Regions from separate parts of the Streptomyces sp. NPDC018000 genome, predicted to be linked through region 4. Evidence: riboswitches for the same ligand, from Rfam matches in the RefSeq annotation. Region 4 holds a riboswitch; each other region holds the start of a gene.
What was found. Region 4 has a riboswitch for thiamine pyrophosphate ahead of thiD (bifunctional hydroxymethylpyrimidine kinase/phosphomethylpyrimidine kinase). Riboswitches for the same ligand answer to the same signal wherever they lie in the genome.
Positions count from the first base shown of each region.

Region 1 (4,867 bases), on a different contig from region 4:
CAGCTTCGGGCTCGGCGCGAGCGCCCGCGCGAGGGCGACACGCTGCTGCTCGCCGCCGGACAGCGCGGCAACAGCCCGCCGTTCGGCTCCTGGCAGGCCCACCAGGTCGAGGAGTTCACCGACCCTGCGCTCCTGATCGCGCCGCGGCACCCCGTGCATCCGCAGGCCGAAGGCGACATTGGCGCCGACATCCCGGTGCGGGAACAGCTGGTGATCCTGGAACATCAGGCCCAGTCCGCGCCGGTGCACCGGCACCCCGGCCTGGTCCGCGCCGTCCAGCAGTACCCGGCCGCCGTCCGGCGGGTGCAGTCCGGCGACCACCCGCAGCAGGGTCGACTTGCCGCTGCCGCTCGGCCCCAGTACGCATACGGTCTCGTGCTCGGCAACCTCCAGATCCACTCTGTCGAGCGCCGCCCGCTCACCGAAGCGAACCGTGGCCGATTCCAGTGTCAGCATCTCTAGAACTCCCCGGATCGGTCCGTGCGGATACGTTCGAGCAGCAGCAGCGAGAGGGCGCAGACCACCATCAGAATGGTGCTGAGGGCCATCGCCTGGCCGTAGTTGAGCTCCCCGGCCCGTCCCAGCAGCCGGGCCACGGCCACCGGCAGCGTCGGGTGGTCGGGCCGTGCGATGAACACCGTCGCGCCGAACTCACCGAGCGACACGGCGAACGCGAAGCCGGCCGCGACCAGCAACGCCCGCCGCACCAGCGGCAGATCGACCTCCCGCCAGGCCCGCAGGGGTGACGCCCCGAGCACCGCGGCCGCCTCCCTCAGTCGGCCGTCCACCGCCCGCAGGACCGGCAGCATGGTCCGTACGACGAAGGGCACACCGACCAGCGCCTGGGCGAGCGGCACCAGAATCCATGAGGTCCGCAGATCCAGCGGCGGCTTGTCCAGGGTGATCAGAAAGCCGAAGCCGACGGTGACCGCGGACACCCCGAGCGGCAGCATCAGCAAGGCGTCGAAGCCGCGGACGAGCCGACCGGCACGCCGGGTCAGCGCCGCGGCGGCGAGCCCGCCGATGACCAGCGCGATGACGGTCGCGACCAGTGCGTACTGCAATGAGTTCCAGATCGCTTCGATCGGTGCGACCAGGAACGTACCGCCGCCGGCGTCCACGGACCGCAGGGCGCGGTAGTAGTCGAAGCCATGGCCGCCGGGTGTGGCCAGCGAGCGCTCGACCAGCACCCCGAGCGGCAGCAGTATCAGCACGAGCACGGTCAGCAGCACCGCGCAGAGCAGCGCCCACTGCCCGGCACCGCGCGGCCTGCGGGCGGTCTGTGCCGGGTCGACCAGCTTCAGCGCGGTCTCCCTGCGCCGTACGGTCCACGCGTGCACGGCGAGGATCGCGCCGACCGCGGCGAACTGCACCAGCGTCAGCACGGCGGCTGTCGGCAGGTCGAGCAATTGGGCGGTCTGCCGGTAGATCTCCACCTCCAGCGTGGAGTACCCCGGGCCGCCGAGGATCTGTACGACCCCGAAGGAGGTGAAAGTGAAGAGGAAGACCATCAGCGCGGCGGCTGCCACGGCGGGCGCGAGGGCCGGCAGGGTGACACGCCGCCAGGCGGCGAACCGTCCGGCGCCCAGCACCCGGGCGGCCTCCTCCTGTCGTGGGTCGAGCTGTGACCACAGCCCGCCCACGGTCCGTACAACCACCGCATAGTTGAAGAAGACATGGGCGAGCAGAATGGCCCAGACGGTGGTGTCGAGCCGTACGCCCCAGAGTTCGTCGAGGAGCCCGCCGCGTCCCAGAAGCGCCAGGAAAGCCGTCCCGACGACGACGGTCGGCAGGACGAACGGCACGGTGACGACCGCGCGCAGCAGTTGTTTTCCGGGAAAGTCGAAGCGGGCGAAGACATAGGCGCCGGGCAGCGCGATCAGCAGGGTCAGTGCGGTCGAGGCGAGCGCCTGCCAGGTGGTGAACCAGAGAACGTCGCGGATCTCCGGCCGGGCCAGCACCTCGCCGATCCGGCCGAACTGCCAGACGCCGTCCACCTTCAGCCCGCGGCCTACGATCGCGGCGACGGGGTAGGCGAAGAACAGCGCGAAGAACGCGATGGGCACGGCCATCAGGCCGAGCCGCACCGCGCTCCCGCGCCACGCCTTCGTGCGAGCGGAGCCCGCGTGCCCGGAGCGGGCGCGCGACAGCTCCCCGCGCGCCCCCTCCCCGTGTGTGTCCTTCCCGCCCGCGTCCGTTCCGCGTACGGGAGTCTTCGCTACTTCACTACGAGCGAGGACCACGACTGGACCCACTGCTCACGGTTCTTGGAGATCTTGTCCGGGGCGATGGTCGTCGGCTTGTCCACCGTCGCGCCGAATTTCGTGAAGAGTTCCGGCAGTTCAGCGCTCTTGACGACCGGGTTCACGAACATGTTGAGCGGCATGTCCTCCTGGAACTTCTTGCTGATCAGGAAGTCCAGCAGAGCTTTGCCGCCCGCCTCGTTCTTCGCGCCGTTCAGCAGACCGGCGAACTCGGTCTGACGGAAGCAGGTCCCGGTGGCGACCCCGGTCGGGGCCTCGGCCGGCTGCGGCTTGGCGTACAGCACCTCGACGGGCGGGCTGGAGGCGTACGAGACGACGAGCGGCCGGTCGGCCTTGGCCTTCTTGCCGCCTGCTGAGCCGGAGAACTCCTCGTTGTACGCCTGCTCCCAGCCGTCGACGACCTTGACTCCGTTGTTCTTCAGCTTCTTCCAGTAGTCCTGGTAGCCGTTCTCGCCGTAGGTGGCGATGGTGCCGAGGAGAAAGCCGAGGCCGGGCGAGGAGGTCGCGGCGTTCTCGGTGACGAGGAGGTTCTTGTACGCGGGCTTCGCCAGGTCGTCGAAGGACTGCGGCGGCGCGAGCTTCTTGTCGGCGAAGTACTTCTTGTCGTAGTTGACGCAGATGTCGCCGGTGTCGATCGGGGTCACCCGGTGCTCGGCGTCCAGTTGGGTGCCGGCCGCCACCTGGTCGATGCCCTTCGCCTCGTACGGCGTGAAGAGACCGCTGTCGAGGGCGCGGGAGAGCAGGGTGTTGTCGACGCCGAAGAACACATCGCCGCGCGGGGAGCCCTTGGTCAGGATCTCCTGGTTGAGCGCGACACCCGCGTCGCCGCTCTTCAGCACCTTGACGGTGTAGCCGGTCTCCTCGGTGAACTCCTTGAGCACGTCCTCGGAGACGTTGAAGGAATCATGGCTGACGAGAGTCACGGTCTTCGAATCGGAGCTCTTCGTGCCGCCGGAACCGGAGTCCGACGTGTCGGAACTCCCGCATCCGGCAACTGCCGTGACGCCGAGCGCGGCCGTGACAGCCGTCGCCGCAAGCTGCTTGGTTCTGCGCGTGATGCTCATTGTGGATTCCTCCTGGGTTTTGGCCAGGAAGAGACGCGGCCCTGCCCTTGGAGAAACGGGCAGGGCGCAACAGCATGAGTTGATGACCGAACTTCCTACCCGGAATGACCCGGGCGAGGTTCAGAGGGTCTGCGGCCGACCTGTTCTCGGTGCCGCACTCTCAGCGCTGTGGCGCTCCCCTGTCGGAATATGAAGTTGATTTCAGGCCCAGGTTACATTGGCCGTTCCGGCCTCAGCGCTCGGCCGCCGCCAACTGCCCGCAGGCCCCGTCGATCTCCTGGCCGCGGGTGTCCCGCACGGTCACCGGCACTCCGTGTGCCGCGATCGCCTCGACGAACGCCTTCTCGTCCTCGGGCCGCGAGGCGGTCCACTTGGAGCCGGGCGTCGGGTTCAGCGGGATCAGGTTGACGTGCACCCGCTTGCCCTTGAGGAGCCTGCCGAGCCGGTCACCGCGCCACGCCTGGTCGTTGATGTCACGGATCAGCGCGTACTCGATGGAGATCCGGCGACCGGACTTCTCCGCGTACTCCCATGCCGCGTCCAGTACCTCGCGCACCTTCCAGCGCGTGTTCACCGGCACGAGCGTGTCCCGCAGCTCGTCGTCCGGCGCGTGGAGCGAGACGGCGAGACGGCACTTGAAGCCCTCGTCGGCGAAGCGCAGCATGGCCGGCACCAGGCCCACGGTGGAGACGGTGATCCCGCGCTGCGAGAGCCCCAGGCCGTCCGGCTCCGGGTCGGTCAGCCGACGGATCGCGCCGACCACCCGGTTGTAGTTGGCGAGCGGCTCGCCCATGCCCATGAAAACGATGTTGGAGAGCCGCGCGGGCCCACCCGGCACCTCTCCGTCGCGCAGCGCCCGCATGCCGTCCACGATCTGGTGGACGATCTCGGCGGTCGACAGATTACGGTCGAGACCGGCCTGCCCCGTGGCGCAGAACGGGCAGTTCATCCCGCATCCCGCCTGCGACGAGATGCACATCGTCACCCGCTCCGGGTAGCGCATCAGGACGGACTCGACGAGCGTCCCGTCGTGCAGCTTCCACAGCGTCTTACGGGTGGTGTCGTCGTCACAACTGATGTGGCGGACCACGGACATCAGGTCGGGGAACATCACCTCGGCAAGTTTGTCCCGCGAACCGGCCGGGATGTTGGTCCACTCGGCCGGGTCGTGCGCGTACCGCGCGAAGTAGTGCTGTGAGAGCTGCTGGGCGCGGAACGGCTTCTCGCCGATCGCGGCGACGGCTTCCTTGCGCTCGGCGGGCGTGAGGTCGGCGAGGTGCCGCGGCGGCTTCTTGGCTCCGCGGGGTGCGACGAAAGTGAGTTCTCCGGGCTTAGGCATGGTTCATCCAGTGTCGCAGACAAAGCAGTGAGGACCCGCCGCCCTGTGGACAACGGACCCTCACTCGTAAAAGCCCAGGTCAGGACGGGAGGCCGTCCCGAGGCTCAGCCGGAACCCACGAACAGCACCAGCAGCAGCCAGACCACCGGGGCGGTCGGCAGCAGCGAGTCCAGCCGGTCCATGATGCCGCCGTGGCCCGG
Region 1 is NZ_JBIRGM010000011.1:98,604-103,470, forward strand. Features, by position in the region: gene ACH4EW_RS22190 (ABC transporter ATP-binding protein) at 1-456, opposite strand, end outside; gene ACH4EW_RS22195 (ABC transporter permease) at 459-2,072, opposite strand; gene ACH4EW_RS22200 (thiamine ABC transporter substrate binding subunit) at 2,219-3,328, opposite strand; TPP riboswitch at 3,403-3,519, opposite strand; gene rlmN (23S rRNA (adenine(2503)-C(2))-methyltransferase RlmN) at 3,561-4,667, opposite strand; gene ACH4EW_RS22210 (phosphatidate cytidylyltransferase) at 4,772-4,867, opposite strand, start outside.
Region 1: another riboswitch for thiamine pyrophosphate. It lies ahead of ACH4EW_RS22200 (thiamine ABC transporter substrate binding subunit); the one in region 4 lies ahead of thiD (bifunctional hydroxymethylpyrimidine kinase/phosphomethylpyrimidine kinase).

Region 2 (4,867 bases), on a different contig from region 4:
TGCGGGCTGCTCCTGACGTACGGAGGCGGCGGACGAGAAACGGTGTGGGGTGAAGGGGCGGGCCATCTCGGGCAGCTCGCCGCCGGCCAGGAGCTCTGCCATGACGTCACCGGTGACGGGGGTGAGCAGAACCCCGTTGCGGTGGTGGCCAGTGGCGAGGTGGAGGCCGGGCAGGGCGGTGGGGCCGAGCAGCGGGGCGTTGTCGGGGGAGGCGGGGCGCAGGCCGGCCCGGGTCTCGGTGAGCGGCAGTTCGGTGATGCCGGGCACCAGTTCGTGGGCGTCCCGCAGCAGCTCGTAGACGCCGCCCGCGGTGACGGTGATGTCCCAGCCCATCTCCTCGGTGGTGGCGCCGACGACCAGTTCGCCGTTCTCGCGCGGTACGAGATAGACCTGGCTTCCCCGGACGACGGCCCGGACCGTCCGGGTGAGGAACGGCGAGGTCCGTCTCCTCGCCGCGGGCACGGTCAGCCGGAGCACCTGTCCCTTCACCGGCCGGACCGGCGGCACGACCTCGTCCGGCAGCCCCGGGAGCCGGCCGCTGAGGCTGCCCGCGGCGAGCACGACCTGGTCGGCGGCGAGCTCCGTACTCCCGGCGAGCACGGCTCCGGCGGCCCGGTCGCGTATCACCGTCAGGCGCTCCACCCAGTCTCGGTGGAAGGCCACCCCGGCCCGCTCGCAGGCAGTCAGCAGTGCGGCGGCCAGCCGGCGGGGATCGATCTGGTGGTCGCCGTCGACCCGCAGACCGCCGCGGACGCCCGGCGTGAGCATCGGCTCCAGGCGGCGGCATTCGCGGCCGGTGAGCCACTGCGACTCCAGGCCCGAACGCTGCTGCAGGGCGTGCAGTTCCCGCAGATGGGCACGGTCGTCGGAGTCCAGCGCGACAGCCAGGGTGCCGCAGGCGCGGAAGCCGGTCTCCTGTCCGCTCGCCGCCTCCAGCTCGGCCACGAAGGCCGGATAGCGCGCGGCCGAGGCGACATTGAGCCCCAGCAGCAGCTGTTCGCCGTAGTGGAGTTCGGTGACGGCGGCCAGCATGCCGGCTGCCACTCGGGCGGCCCCGCCGCCCGGTTCGGGATCGACGACCGCGGTGCGCAGTCCGCGTTGCGCGGCCCGCCAGGCGGTCACCAGACCGATGATCCCGCCCCCGATGACAAGGACGTCGGATCCGTTTCCGTCCCGAGAAGAACGCATGGGCGTCCAGCCCCTCCCTTCGCCGGCATGACCCGGATCAGGTTCGTACGGTCGGAGGCCGCCCAGCCTCCCTCTCAGCCCGGTGCGTCCGGGCTCCCGCGAGTGTTTTACGTCGGCCACCCTAACGACCTCGCCCACGATTGTCAGAGGCGTCGCGGTGTCCGGGACCTCCGCCTCCGGCGTTGTCGTCAGTCTTCCCCAAGGTCTCGGCTTCGCTCGACCTGGGGGAGACCCCATCCGCTCCTTCCCCAAGCTCTCAGCTGCGTTCGAGCAGGGGAGACCCCATCCGACTCCCTCCTCCGCCTTGGATTCGAAGGCCCCAGACGCCGCTCCTTCTCCCACTGCCAATCGTGGGCGAGGTCGTAAATCCCCTCCTCCGACCCGGAAAGGGAGCAGCCCCGTGGCCCGTTCGCTCGGCGGACTCGTTCTCTCGCCGGTCGCCGACCAGGACTCCCCCTTTCCTGACGGTCCGTCAGATGCTTAAGGTGTACGGGTGAGCGAGCAGCAGCAGTCAGAGCAGCCGGACCGGCGGGCAGGGCGCCGTGTCGTCATCGTCGGCGCGGGCATGGCCGGCGTGCAGACGGCCGTGGCCCTGCGGGAACAGGGCTTCGCCGGCCCCGTAGTCCTGATCGGCGCCGAACCGCACCAGCCCTACGACCGGCCCCCGCTGTCCAAGGCGGTCCTGCTCGGCAAGGCCGAGGACTCCGCCTTCGACGTCGACTTCGAGGCGCTGGACATCGATCTGCAACTGGGCCGCGAGGTCACCGGTGTGCGGCCGGACGCGCATGAGCTGGACACCCCGTCAGGACCCGTTCCCTACGACGTCCTGGTGATCGCGACCGGCGCCGAACCTGTCGTCCTGCCCGGCGCCGAGGGCGTTCCCGGGGTCCATCTGCTGCGCACCCTCGACGACGCGGCACGGCTGCGGCCCGTCCTTGACGGGCAGCACGGCGTCGTGGTCGTCGGTGCGGGCTGGATCGGTGCCGAATTCGCCACCGCGGCCCGCGCCGCGGGCTGCGAGGTCACCGTCGTCGAGGCCGCCGACCGGCCCCTCGCGGGCGTGCTGCCCGCCGAGGTCGCCGCCCCGATGACCGCCTGGTACGCCGAGAGCGGCGCCGAACTCCTCACCGGAGCCAGGGTCGCCCGCATCGAACCCGGCCGGGTGATCCTCGCCGACGGCCGCACGATCCCGGCCGGAGCGGTCGTCGTCGGAATCGGCGCACGGCCCGCCACCGGCTGGCTGGCCGGCTCCGGCATCGCGCTCGGCGCCGACGGATCGGTGACCGCCGACGGGGCGCTGCGTAGCTCGCTGCCCGATGTGTACGCGGTCGGTGACTGCGCCTCGTTCCCCTCCGCCCGGTACGGAGAGCGCCTTCTCATCCACCACTGGGACAACGCTCTCCAGGGCCCGCGGACCGCCGCTGCCAACATCATCGGGGCGGGGGCCGAGGACGGTCCGGCGCCGCAGACGTACGACCCCGTACCGTACTTCTGGTCCGAGCAGTTCGACCGGTTCGTGCAGTACGCGGGCCATCACGGGGGCGGCGACACCCTGTTGTGGCGCGGCGATCCGGCCGGTCCCTCCTGGTCGGTGTGCTGGCTGCGGGACGGCGTCCTGGTCGCGGTCCTCGCCGTCGGCCGGCCACGCGATCTGGCGCAGGGGCGCAAGCTCATCGAGGCGGGGGCGCGGCTCGATCCGGCACGGGCCGCCGACCCCTCCGTACCGCTGAAGTCGGCAACCCTCTGACGGCGTATCCCGACCCCCGTACGGTCGGCCCGGCTACCGACTGTCGGTCCGGGATGGCACGCTTGTCCCTGTGACCGAGATTGACGCAAAGATCGATGCTCTCGTCCCCGACTGGCTCCACCTTCCCGACATCGCAGAGATGCTCGGTGTCGAGGTGACCCGCGTGCGGCAGCTGGTCAAGGAGGGCCAGCTCATCGCCGTACGACGTGGTGAGAACCGGGCGCTCCAGGTGCCCGGCGCCTTCATCGACGGCACCAAGGTGGTCAAGGGCCTCTCCGGAACCCTGACGCTCCTGAGGGACGACGGCTTCACAGACGAAGAGATGCTGGAATGGCTCTTCACCCCCGACCCGACCCTGCCGGGCACCCCTGCCCAGGCGCTGAGCGAGAATCGCGGCACGGAGGTGAAGCGCCGCGCCCAGGCGCTCGCCGTCTGACCGCAGGCCGCATGTGAGGGGCGGGCCGCGCAGCAGTGCGCTGCCCGCACCCCGCGCCGTGCCGACGACCGCTCCGCGACGCTCTCCAGGGGGAACCGCACCATGTCCACGCCTCGCGCGCTGCTGTCCGATGCCCGGCTCTATCTGTGCACGGACGCCCGCAGGCGCCAAGGCGACCTCTCCGCGTTCCTCGACGCCGTTCTCTCCAGCGGGGTGGACATCGTCCAGCTGCGCGACAAGGGCATGGAAGCGGCCGAGGAACTCGAACACCTGGCGGTCTTCGCCGAAGCGTGCAGGCGCCACGGCAAGCTCCTCGCGGTGAACGACCGGGCCGATGTCGCCCACGCCATCGGCTCCGATGTGCTGCACCTCGGTCAGGGCGACCTGCCGGTTGCCGCCGCCCGAGCCATCATCGGCGAGGGCGTGGTGATCGGCCGCTCCACCCACGCCGAGTCCGAGGTCGACGCGGCCGTCGCCGAGCCCGGGGTGGACTACTTCTGCACCGGCCCCTGCTGGCCCACCCCGACCAAGCCGGGCCGGTACGCCCCGGGCCTGGACCTCGTGCGGTACGCAGCCTCGCTCGACCAGCGGCGCCCGTGGTTCGCCATCGGCGGGATCGACACGGGCAACCTCGACGAGGTGCTGGACGCCGGAGCGCGCCGGGTGGTCGTCGTACGGGCGATCACCGAGGCCGCCGACCCGGCCGCCGCCACTGCCGAGCTGGCCAAGAGAATCCGGGCGCGCGCCGGAGCGTGATCCGGCCAGATGTCCGAAGGGTGGACGAACAGTCGGTCAATTCAGACAAATAGTGCTGGTCCGGCCCTGTGCTCGTCGCGCTCTGGTTAACCTGCCAATATGGCCCTTGGCACACCTTCTATCAGGACAGATCGCGCGCCCACGGTGCGTGAGCTCCTTGCGACCGGCAAGACTTCGTATTCGTTCGAGTTCTGGGCGCCCAAGACCGAGAAGGGCGAGCGGAATCTCTGGAATGCGCTGCGCCGCGTCGAGGCGGTGGGGCCGAGCTTCGTCTCCGTGACCTACGGGGCCGGTGGCTCCACCCGTGCCGGGACGGTCAAGGCCACCCAGCAGATCGCCGCCGATTCCACCCTCACCCCGGTCGCCCACCTGACGGCGGTCAACCACTCCGTCGCCGAGCTGCGCAACATGATCGGGCAGTACGCCGACGCCGGGATTCGGAACATCCTCGCCGTGCGCGGAGACCCGCCCGGCGACCCGATGGGCGAGTGGGTCAAGCACCCGCAGGGCGTGCGGTACGCGGCCGATCTCGTCCGGCTCATCAAGGAATCCGGCGATTTCTGTGTCGGCGTTGCGGCATTTCCCGAGATGCACCCGCGTTCGACCGACTGGGACACCGACATCCGGCATTTCGTGGACAAGTGCCGCGCCGGTGCCGACTATGCGATCACCCAGATGTTCTTCAATCCGGAGGACTATTTGCGGATGCGTGACCGCGTGGTCGCTGCGGGTTGCGAAAC
Region 2 is NZ_JBIRGM010000010.1:108,262-113,128, forward strand. Features, by position in the region: gene thiO (glycine oxidase ThiO) at 1-1,188, opposite strand, end outside; gene thiS (sulfur carrier protein ThiS) at 1-1, opposite strand, end outside; TPP riboswitch at 1,186-1,298, opposite strand; gene ACH4EW_RS21360 (NAD(P)/FAD-dependent oxidoreductase) at 1,682-2,935, shown strand; gene ACH4EW_RS21365 (Rv2175c family DNA-binding protein) at 3,006-3,371, shown strand; gene thiE (thiamine phosphate synthase) at 3,474-4,127, shown strand; gene metF (methylenetetrahydrofolate reductase [NAD(P)H]) at 4,227-4,867, shown strand, end outside.
Region 2: another riboswitch for thiamine pyrophosphate. It lies ahead of thiO (glycine oxidase ThiO); the one in region 4 lies ahead of thiD (bifunctional hydroxymethylpyrimidine kinase/phosphomethylpyrimidine kinase).

Region 3 (4,867 bases), on a different contig from region 4:
GTTGCTCCCCGCAGTCGAACAACTACGTGGCGAAGTGGCCAGCCTCTTGCGTTCGTTCGTGTTCTCTATCAGTATCTGAAAAATCACTCCTTGTGATCTGCTATCGCGTGCACCACGATGGCGTCAATAGGGCCATGGGGGATCATTCCTGGCCAGATTCATCTACTGCGGGGTTGGACGATGCGCGAGTCGGTTCAAGCTGAGGTCATGATGAGCTTCCTCGTCTCCGAGGAGCTCTCTTTCCGGATCCCGGTGGAGCTCCGGTACGAAGTACGCGATCCGTATGCGATCCGGATGACCTTCCATCTGCCTGGCGACGCCCCCGTCACCTGGGCATTCGGCCGTGAGCTGCTGCTCGACGGCCTCAACAGCCCCAGTGGTGACGGCGATGTGCATATCGGGCCCACGGAGCCCGAAGGGCTGTCCGATGTGCATATCCGACTGCAGGTGGGCACGGATCGCGCCCTCTTCAGAGCCGGTACGGCACCACTTGTGGCATTTCTTGACCGGACGGACAAGCTTGTGCCGCTCGGGCAGGAGTGCACGCTGGGTGACTTCGAGGGCAACCTGGAAGAGGCCCTGGGCCGGATCCTTGCCGAGGAACAGAACGCCGGCTGAAGAGCGCGGCGTCGCCGACCGGCCCGCCGGTCGAACGCAACACCTGCCGAATGGGTGAATCGCTCTCCGTAAGGAGGCGTTCAAGGCTTCGTCCTGCGACGACGGCCTTTCCCGGTCCGTACGGGTGCCGAAGCTCCGGCTTCCGCGCCGACCCCCGTGCGGTCCGCGGAGACGACCAGCGCAGCGAGCACCGTTGTCACCGGCACCGAGGCGACCAGTCCGATCGAACCGACCAGCGTTCGTACTATCTCCTCCGCCACCAGCTCGCTGTTGGCCACCGTCCCCACGCTGCTCTGGGCGATCGAGAACAGCAGCAGCAGCGGCAGTGCGGCGCCCGCGTAGGCGAGCACCAGCGTATTGACGACCGAGGCGATGTGATCGCGCCCGATCCTGATCCCTGCCCGGTAGAGCCCCCGAGCACCCATCGTCGGGTTCGCCTGGTGCAGCTCCCAGACCGCCGATGTCTGGGTGACCGTTACATCGTCGAGTACCCCGAGCGAGCCGATGATGACACCGGCCAGCAGCAGACCGCTCATGTCGATGTGCGGGTACAGGCCGTGGATGAGACCGGTGCTGTCGTCGGTGTTGCCGGTCAGGCTCGCCCAGCTGATGAATTGCGATCCGAGCAGCCCGATCAGCAGCAATGAGATCAGGGTGCCGATCACCGCGACCGATGTGCGGGCGGTCAGGCCGTGGCACATGTAGAGCGCGATCAGCATGATCGCGCTGGCGCCGACCACCGCGACGAGCAGGGGATTCGAGCCCTGGAGGATGGCTGGGAGGATGAACAGGGTCAGCACGGCGAACGATACGGCGAGCGCGACCAGTGCCATCACCCCGCGCATCCTGCCCACCGCGATCACGGCCAGGGCAAAGATCCCGGCCAGCAGCGTCATCGGGAACTTCCGGTTCACGTCCATCACCGAGTACTGCAGTTCACGGGGTGCGTCGGGGGCGTACGCCACGACCACGTCCTGCCCCTCGCGTAACTGACGGGGTGCATCGGGCTGGACGATCTCGGCGAAGATCCGGCCTTTGTCGTGGCCGGTCCTTACCTCGACGGTGGCCTTCGCGCACAGCCCGGGTCCGCTCCCCGACGACGGGGTGCTCTCGCCGCCGACGGGCGTCTGGGCGGCGTTCACGTCCTTGCAGTCCACCTTGTCGATGTTCACCACCTTTCCCTGCTGGGTCTGCCGGTCGAAGCCGACGCCGGTCCGCTCGTGCGAGGGCGCGCCGCCAGGCCAGAGCACCACCAGGCCGACGACGACCGCGGTGGCGAACGGGATGAGCACGGCCGCGATGACCTTGCGCAGATGCTTGGAGACGGGCGCGGCAGGGCCGTGGCTGTGCGAGTGGCCGTGCTGATGGCCCTGCGGTTCGGTGTCGATACGGGTGGACGTCACCGGCCGATCATCGCAAGGCGGGAAGGACCCTCTGTTCATTACGTCGGACAGGGCGCTAGCGTGGAGGAACCTTTGCACACGCGGGAGCTCGGAGCACCGGGCTGAGAGGGCGCTGATATCCGTACATCCGTACGGGAGAGGCTGCGCCGACCGCCGAACCTGTTACCGGGTAATGCCGGCGTAGGGAGTAGGTCTCATGACCACATCGGACGCACGCACGCCTGCCTCGAACCAGAGCGACGAGGCCGGGAAGTCCATCGGCTGGCACAAGGGGTACGCCCAGGGCTCACGCCCGGACATCCGGGTGCCGGTTCGTCAGGTGCACCTCACCAACGGCAAGGACGTGACACTGTACGACACGTCCGGGCCGTACACCGATCCCACCACCGAGACCGATGTCCGTCGCGGGCTCGCACCGCTGCGGGAGAACTGGATCATCGCGCGCGGCGACACCGAGGAGTACCCGGGCCGCCCCGCCTGCCCCGAGGACGACGGGCTCAAGCACACCTCGCCGCGAATGGGGTCTCCCCTGCTTGAGCGAAGCCGAGAGCTTGGGGAAGGGCTGCGCAACCTTGACGCGGTCTTCCCCGGCCGCCCGCGCCTGCCCCGTCGCAGCCGGGACGGGCAGCCGGTGACCCAGCTCGCGTACGCCCGCCGGGGTGAGATCACCCCGGAAATGGAGTACGTGGCGATCCGGGAGAACGTCGAACCCCAGGTGGTGCGCGAGGAGATCGCCGCGGGCCGGGCCGTGCTGCCGGCCAACGTCAACCACCCCGAGACCGAGCCGATGATCATCGGTAAGCGGTTCCTGGTGAAGGTCAATGCCAACATCGGCAACTCCGCGGTGACGTCCTCCATCGAGGAGGAGGTGGAGAAGATGACATGGGCGACGCGCTGGGGCGCCGACACGGTCATGGACCTTTCCACCGGGCGCAACATCCACACCACCCGTGAGTGGGTTCTACGCAACTCCCCCGTGCCGATCGGCACCGTTCCCCTCTACCAGGCCCTCGAAAAGGTCGATGGCCGAGCCGAGGAGCTGACCTGGGAGATCTACAAGGACACCGTTATCGAGCAGGCCGAGCAGGGCGTCGACTACATGACGGTCCACGCCGGCGTGCGCCTGCCGTATGTCCCGCTGACCGCCCGCCGCAAGACCGGCATCGTCTCCCGCGGCGGCTCGATCATGGCAGCGTGGTGCCTCGCACACCACAAGGAGTCGTTCCTGTACGAGCACTTCGAGGAGCTCTGCGAGATCCTCGCCACGTACGACGTGACGTATTCGCTGGGCGACGGGCTGCGCCCCGGCTCGATCGCCGATGCCAACGACGAGGCCCAGTTCGCCGAACTGCGCACGCTCGGTGAACTGAACACGATCGCCAAGCGGTTCGGTGTCCAGACCATGATCGAGGGCCCGGGCCATGTGCCGATGCACAAGATCAAGGAGAACATCGACCTCCAGCAGGAGATCTGCGAGGAGGCGCCGTTCTACACGCTCGGCCCGCTGACCACCGATGTCGCCCCGGCATACGACCACATCACCTCGGGCATCGGTGCGGCGCTGATCGCCTGGTGGGGCACGGCGATGCTCTGCTATGTCACTCCCAAGGAGCACCTCGGTCTGCCCAACCGGGACGATGTGAAGACCGGCGTCATCACGTACAAGATCGCGGCTCATGCGGCGGACCTCGCCAAGGGGCACCCGGGGGCGCAGGCCTGGGACGATGCGCTCTCCGACGCCCGTTTCGAATTTCGCTGGGAGGACCAGTTCAATCTGGCTCTCGACCCGGTCACGGCGCGGGAATTCCACGACGAGACGCTGCCGGCCGAGCCGGCGAAGACGGCGCACTTCTGCTCGATGTGCGGCCCGAAGTTCTGTTCGATGAAGATCTCCCAGGACATCCGTCGTGAACACGGCGGTTCCCAGGCGGAGATCGACGCGGGCATGGCGGAGAAGTCCAAGGAGTTCGCGGCGGCCGGCAACCGGGTCTATCTGCCGGTTGCGGACTGAGCCCGCCCGACGGCGTGGATGAGTGGCGGAGGCCTGCCGCAGGCCTTCGCCACTCATCGGCTGTTCTCTGTGAGCGCACAGCGGGATCCGGACGGTCAGCACCGAAGCGGCGACGAGTGGGGTGCCTGGATGAAAACCAGGTGATCATGGCGTTTGCGCATTCGTAGGATCCGCGCATGAGTGACATCGCGGTGGAGAAGACCGAGGCAGACCGACAGTCGTGCTGGAGGGGGCGGAGGGTCGCATTCGTTCCCGTCGAAGTCGATGACGCCGAGCTGCTGCAGGAGTGGCGGTCGGATCCGGCAACCGCCCATGCGATGGGCATCTGGCCGCGTTCGCTCTCGTCGCTGCGTGAGCGCATCGAGCGCGATCACGACGACCAGGACTGTGACAACTTCATCGTCGTGCTTCCCGACGGCACACCTGTCGGTCACACAGCCCTGACCGAGCAGAACGTTGCCGACGGTACGGCCGACGTCGAATTGATGCTGGCTCCGCAGCACCGCGGTCAGGGATACGGCACGGACGCACTTGATGCGTTGACGGATCTGGCGTTCGGCGAGTTGCCCATGCACCGCCTCCAAGCGGTCACCCACACGGACAACGCGGCCGCGCTCGCCGTCCTCGCCAAGTCGGGTTTTGTCCAGGAGGGGATACGTCGCTCGGCCTGCCTGCACCGGGGTCGCCGCCATGATGTCGCGGTGCTCTCATTGCTCCGTCCCGAATGGGAGGCACTGGCGCGTCCGAAGGCCTGGGACCTCTGACCCACGCTGGTTCCGGCACTCGGCTTGGGTTCGACGAAGGAGCCGTACCGGCGTCCTCGGGGTCGGCGCCG
Region 3 is NZ_JBIRGM010000002.1:263,257-268,123, reverse strand. Features, by position in the region: gene ACH4EW_RS05755 (IclR family transcriptional regulator) at 1-79, shown strand, start outside; gene ACH4EW_RS05750 (SsgA family sporulation/cell division regulator) at 181-618, shown strand; gene ACH4EW_RS05745 (YibE/F family protein) at 699-2,021, opposite strand; TPP riboswitch at 2,092-2,225, shown strand; gene thiC (phosphomethylpyrimidine synthase ThiC) at 2,218-4,032, shown strand; gene ACH4EW_RS05735 (GNAT family N-acetyltransferase) at 4,209-4,796, shown strand.
Region 3: another riboswitch for thiamine pyrophosphate. It lies ahead of thiC (phosphomethylpyrimidine synthase ThiC); the one in region 4 lies ahead of thiD (bifunctional hydroxymethylpyrimidine kinase/phosphomethylpyrimidine kinase).

Region 4 (4,867 bases):
GACGGTCGGTGATGGTCGGCAACCTCATCCGCGACCAGTTCCTCAAGGCACGCGACTGGCCCTTCGGCTCGGCGCTCGCGCTCGCACTGCTGGCCGTGCTGATGCTGTTGCTCTTCGCGCAGGCGTGGGCGGCGAGGAGGTACGCGCCCCGATGACAAACACCCCGAACCGGCTGGTGACACGCCTTCCGTTCTGGCTGACGTACGTCTTCCTCTACGCGCCCGTCGTCGTCCTCGTCGCCATGTCGTTCAGCGCGGGCGGCTCTCCGTACGCCTTCGAGGGGTTCAGCCTGCGCTGGTACGGCGAGCTGGCAGGCGACGACGAGATCCTGCACGGGCTCGTCAACACCTTGATCGTCGCGGCGGGGTCCGCGGCGCTGTCCACCGTCCTCGGTACCCTGCTCGCGGTCGGCGCAGGCCGTGACAACCGTTCACGGCTGCTGGACGCGGTGACCCTGCTCCCCGCCGTCGTCCCCGATCTGCTGCTCGCCATCGGCCTGCTCGTCTTCTACGCGGCCGTCCAGCTCACTCTCGGCCTGCACAGCGTGCTGCTCGCGCACACCGTCTTCGGCACCGCCTTCGTCGCCGCGCTCGTAAGGACCCGGCTGGCACACACCGATCCCTCACTGGAGGAAGCCTCCCGGGACCTGGGTGCCACGCCGCTGGCGACGTTCGTCCGCATCACCCTGCCGTCCCTCGCGCCCGGCATCGCGGCCGGGGCGCTGCTCGCCTTCACGCTCTCCGTCGACGAATTCGTCATCGCGTTCTTCACCGCCGCTCCGACCGAGCCGACGCTCCCGGTCGTTGTGTACTCGATGGTCCGCTTCGGTGTCACCCCGGAGATCAACGCGCTGGCGACACTGCTGCTGGCGGTCAGCTTCACCGCCGTCGTGGCCGCGCAGCGGCTCACCCGTACGACCGACCCCGGTGCTCCGGAGGCGACAAGTTGATCGAGATCAAGGGCATCGACCACCGCTTCGGACGGACGCGGGCGCTGGACGGCGTCTCGCTGGACATCGGCGAGGGCGAGTTCTGCGCACTGCTCGGGCCGAGCGGCTGCGGCAAGACGACCCTGTTGCGTATCCTCGCCGGTTTCGAGACCCCGGACGCGGGCACGGTCACACTGGACGGGGAGGACCTGCTGGCCGTGGAGCCGCACCGGCGCCCGGTCAATCTGATGTTCCAGTCGTTCGCGCTCTTTCCGCACATGTCGGTCGAGCGCAACGTGGCGTACGGGCTGGAGCGGGAAAGGCTCCCGCGCCGTGAGGTACGCGACCGGGTCGACGCGGTCCTGGCCACCGTCGGTCTGACCGCGTACGCCCGCCGCAGGCCGCACGAACTCTCCGGCGGACAGCGCCAGCGGGTCGCGCTCGCCCGCGCGATCGTGAAGCGGCCCCGTCTGCTGCTCCTCGACGAGCCGCTGTCCGCGCTCGACAAGCAGGTGCGGGCTGAGATGCAGCTGGAGCTGAAGCGGCTGCAGGACGAGGTCGGTATCACCTTCCTCGTGGTCACGCACGACCAGGAGGAGGCGATGTCGCTCGCCGACCGGATCGCCGTCATGAACGCGGGCCGCATCGAGCAGACCGATGCACCGGTGGCGCTGTACGAACGCCCGCGCACCGCCTTCGTCGCGGGCTTCGTCGGCGCGAACAATCTCCTTCCGGGCCCGTACGGCATCACGGCCGTGCGCCCGGAGCGCATCCACATCGGCGCCGGTGAAAGCCACGGCAGCGACGTCGGGGACGACCGGCTCACGGGCATGGTCGTCGACGTCAGCTTCCACGGCGGTACGTCACACCTCGCCGTGCGCGTCCCCCACCTGGAGGAGCCGGTACTCGTCGCCGTCCAGGGCCCGTCCCGTGTAGTGCCCGGCGAGCGGGTCTCGCTCTCCTGGCCGTCGGAGGCCGCCGTCCGCATACCTGCCGGACCGATCGAGGGGGAAGAGCCATGACAGAGCACCGGCTCACCGCGCTGTTCGTACCGGAGAGCGCGTACGGACCCAGCAACAATTGCGTCGCCATCGGCGATGAGGACCTGGTCGGCCTCGTACCCGCAGGCGAGCAGGACGGGGGCCGGTTCGACCTGCTCGACAGCCCGAACCGCAGGAATGTCTCCGCACAGTCCGCCACCCGGCGGGGCCAGGTGACGGACCGGCAGTGCGCGACTCGTCCGCTTGCGTCAGTTGCGCGCTCGGATCCGCCAGCCGTGGTCCACCGGCCCGGTGCCGCCCCCCAGAGCGAACCCCGCCGCGATCGCCGCGGTGGCGTAGTCCTTGGCCTGGCTTACGGCATGGGGAACCGGGCGGCCTTGCGCCAGGCCCACCGCGATGGCCGAGGCGAGCGTGCAGCCCGTACCGTGGGTATGGCGGTTGTCGTGCCGGGGCGCGCGCAGCCAGTGCTCTTCTTCGCCGTCCGTCAGCAGGTCCACTGCCTCGCCCGGCAGGTGACCGCCCTTCACCACCACCCAGCGGGGACCGTACGTGAGCAGCAGCGCGGCGGCGCGGCGCATGCCTGCTTCGTCCGTCACCGCGATGCCGGTGAGCTGCGCGACCTCGTCGAGATTCGGCGTGGCCACCGTCGCAACCGGCAGCAGCGTGGTCCGTACGGCATCCAGCGCGTCGTCGGCCAGCAGCTTGTCTCCGTGCTTGGACACGCTCACCGGGTCCACGACGACCGGGGCCGCCACATCCGACAACAGCTCGGCGACCGCCCTGACCAGTTCGGGCGAGGAGAGCATCCCCGTCTTGACCGCCTGGACACCGATGTCGTCGACGACACTGCGGTACTGCGCGCGCACCGCTTCCACGGGGACTTCCCATGCGCCCTGCACACCCAGGGAGTTCTGTGCAGTGACAGCCGTGAGCACGCTCATTCCGTGGGCGCCGAGCGCCAGCATGGTCTTCAGGTCGGCCTGGATTCCGGCTCCGCCGCCGGAGTCGGATCCGGCGATCGTCAGGACGCGGGGTGGCGCGGTCTGCCGGCCGTCGGCGGGCAGCCCGCCGGAAACATGCGCCAAAGGCATGGATGACATCCCTCCGCCAGTACGAACTGGTTCAGGTTCGACGGGTGTGATCTCAGCCCTGGGATGGGGCACCCCGTGTCCGGTACGGCGGACAGACTAACCCGATCGCTCCGGCTCTCACATCGCCGGGACCAGTACTCGCACTCCCTATCGGCCCCCGATGGCCTCCCTCCTTGTACTCGCTCACTTCTGGCTGAGCTTGATCTGCTGGGTCAGGTTGCCGACCTCACCGCCGAGTTTCTGCGCGGGGGCGGCGAGGGCGGCCAGTGAGGACTCGACATCGACCGCTGCGGCCGTGTGACGGTCCATGGCGGCTGCGTGCTCCAACTGTGCCCACACGGCGGCTTCGGCCACCAGCGCGTCGCGCTGAGGACTGGCAACCGGATGCTGGGATGCCTGGGTAAGCAGCTCGCGGGCCTTCCGGCCAGGGGTGCTGTCGGTCATGGACCGAATCTTGCCAGCGGACGCGAGGCGACGGACGGGTTTCGGAGGTGGGCGCGGCTCGCGGCCCGGCGAGCATGCCTTGGCCGGCACATAACTCCGTTGCACCTCCGAGCCGGTGGTGTACACGCTGCTTTCGCCCCGCAGCCGACAGGCCCGGGCGTAGACGTCTGCACCCGAGTAGGGGCCTGCGAGGCGGCCAGGAGGTCGGCAGCCGATCTCCCGGACCTTCCACGTACGGTCAGCCGCCGGTCTGCGGCTGAGATCTACGCCGGGCCCGGTCGTGAGCCGCGAAGGGTAGCCAGGCGACGCTGGTATTCCTCTTCGTCGATCTCGCCGCGCGCATACCGCTCGGCGAGGATCTGCTCAGGTCCGCCCGGCGGGGGTGTCTTGTGCCAGGCGGGGTGCTCGCTGCTGGGCGGGGCGGGGCGGGCCAGGGCTCGGTAGAGCAGGACGCCGACGGTGATGATCAACGCCCAGAACAGCACCGTGCCCACGGCCATCGCGAACCAGCTCCAGCCGCTCATGCCGTGGTCGTACCAGAACATCATTTGCACGTCACTTCCCCAGGTCATCCCTCGTAGGGGGACCGACGGGACAAACCGCTTCGCCATCCATCATCGCTCGCCGCGGGTCTGGCAGCGAAGGGCCGCACGGCCTCGGCCCCCAGGGCCGCCGGGCCCGCCTTCGCCAGGCGATGCATGCTGGAGGTGAAGGCGGTTTCCGACAAGGCGCAGGAGGCCCGTGACGGTATCGCCGACATCGTCGCGGCCATTGGAGCGGCGGGGGACTCAAATTCCAACTAGGTGGATCACAGATGGAACGGAACCCTGGGGCCCGCACGAGGCCTGCTCAACTCCTGCTGGCCGCCTCACGTTCATCCGGTTACACAGAGCAATATCCAACGAGGGACCTTTTGGCCGAATCGATGCGATGACGGCAAAGCTCCCTCCCTTGACTCATCTGCAAGAACCAAGCGTGATCACCTTAACCGTGAAAGGAGTCTCACTTTCCCGTAAATGCGCGCTCTCGAGATCCGGGCGGGCACTTCGGGATGAGCAAAGGAAACGGTTTGTCTGTGATGCAGACATGGATGGAGAGCATGGCTGGATCTCACTCACCCGACACGACGTCACTGCAGGAAGCCTGTCGCTCTGGCGTCCAATCCATGGCCGAGCCCCTCACCGCCGTTCACTTCATTCGCAGCACCGAGGCTGCACTAAAGCGGTTCGGCGCGGGGCACTCATATTGCTACGACTACGCCATTCGAGTGGTAGCCTGTCAGCTTTGTTGCTGTCATATCTGACGCAGAGGATAACTATCACTATCCAAACCGGTGGGCCGCCCACCCTCTCCGGGGGAGCGGCTGCTCATTTCTCTTGTAGCTGTCCAGGCGCGGTGAAGGC
Region 4 is NZ_JBIRGM010000012.1:36,153-41,019, reverse strand. Features, by position in the region: gene ACH4EW_RS22840 (ABC transporter permease) at 1-155, shown strand, start outside; gene ACH4EW_RS22835 (ABC transporter permease) at 152-949, shown strand; gene ACH4EW_RS22830 (ABC transporter ATP-binding protein) at 946-1,950, shown strand; gene thiD (bifunctional hydroxymethylpyrimidine kinase/phosphomethylpyrimidine kinase) at 2,178-3,020, opposite strand; TPP riboswitch at 3,012-3,106, opposite strand; gene ACH4EW_RS22820 (hypothetical protein) at 3,204-3,464, opposite strand; gene ACH4EW_RS22815 (SHOCT domain-containing protein) at 3,728-4,012, opposite strand.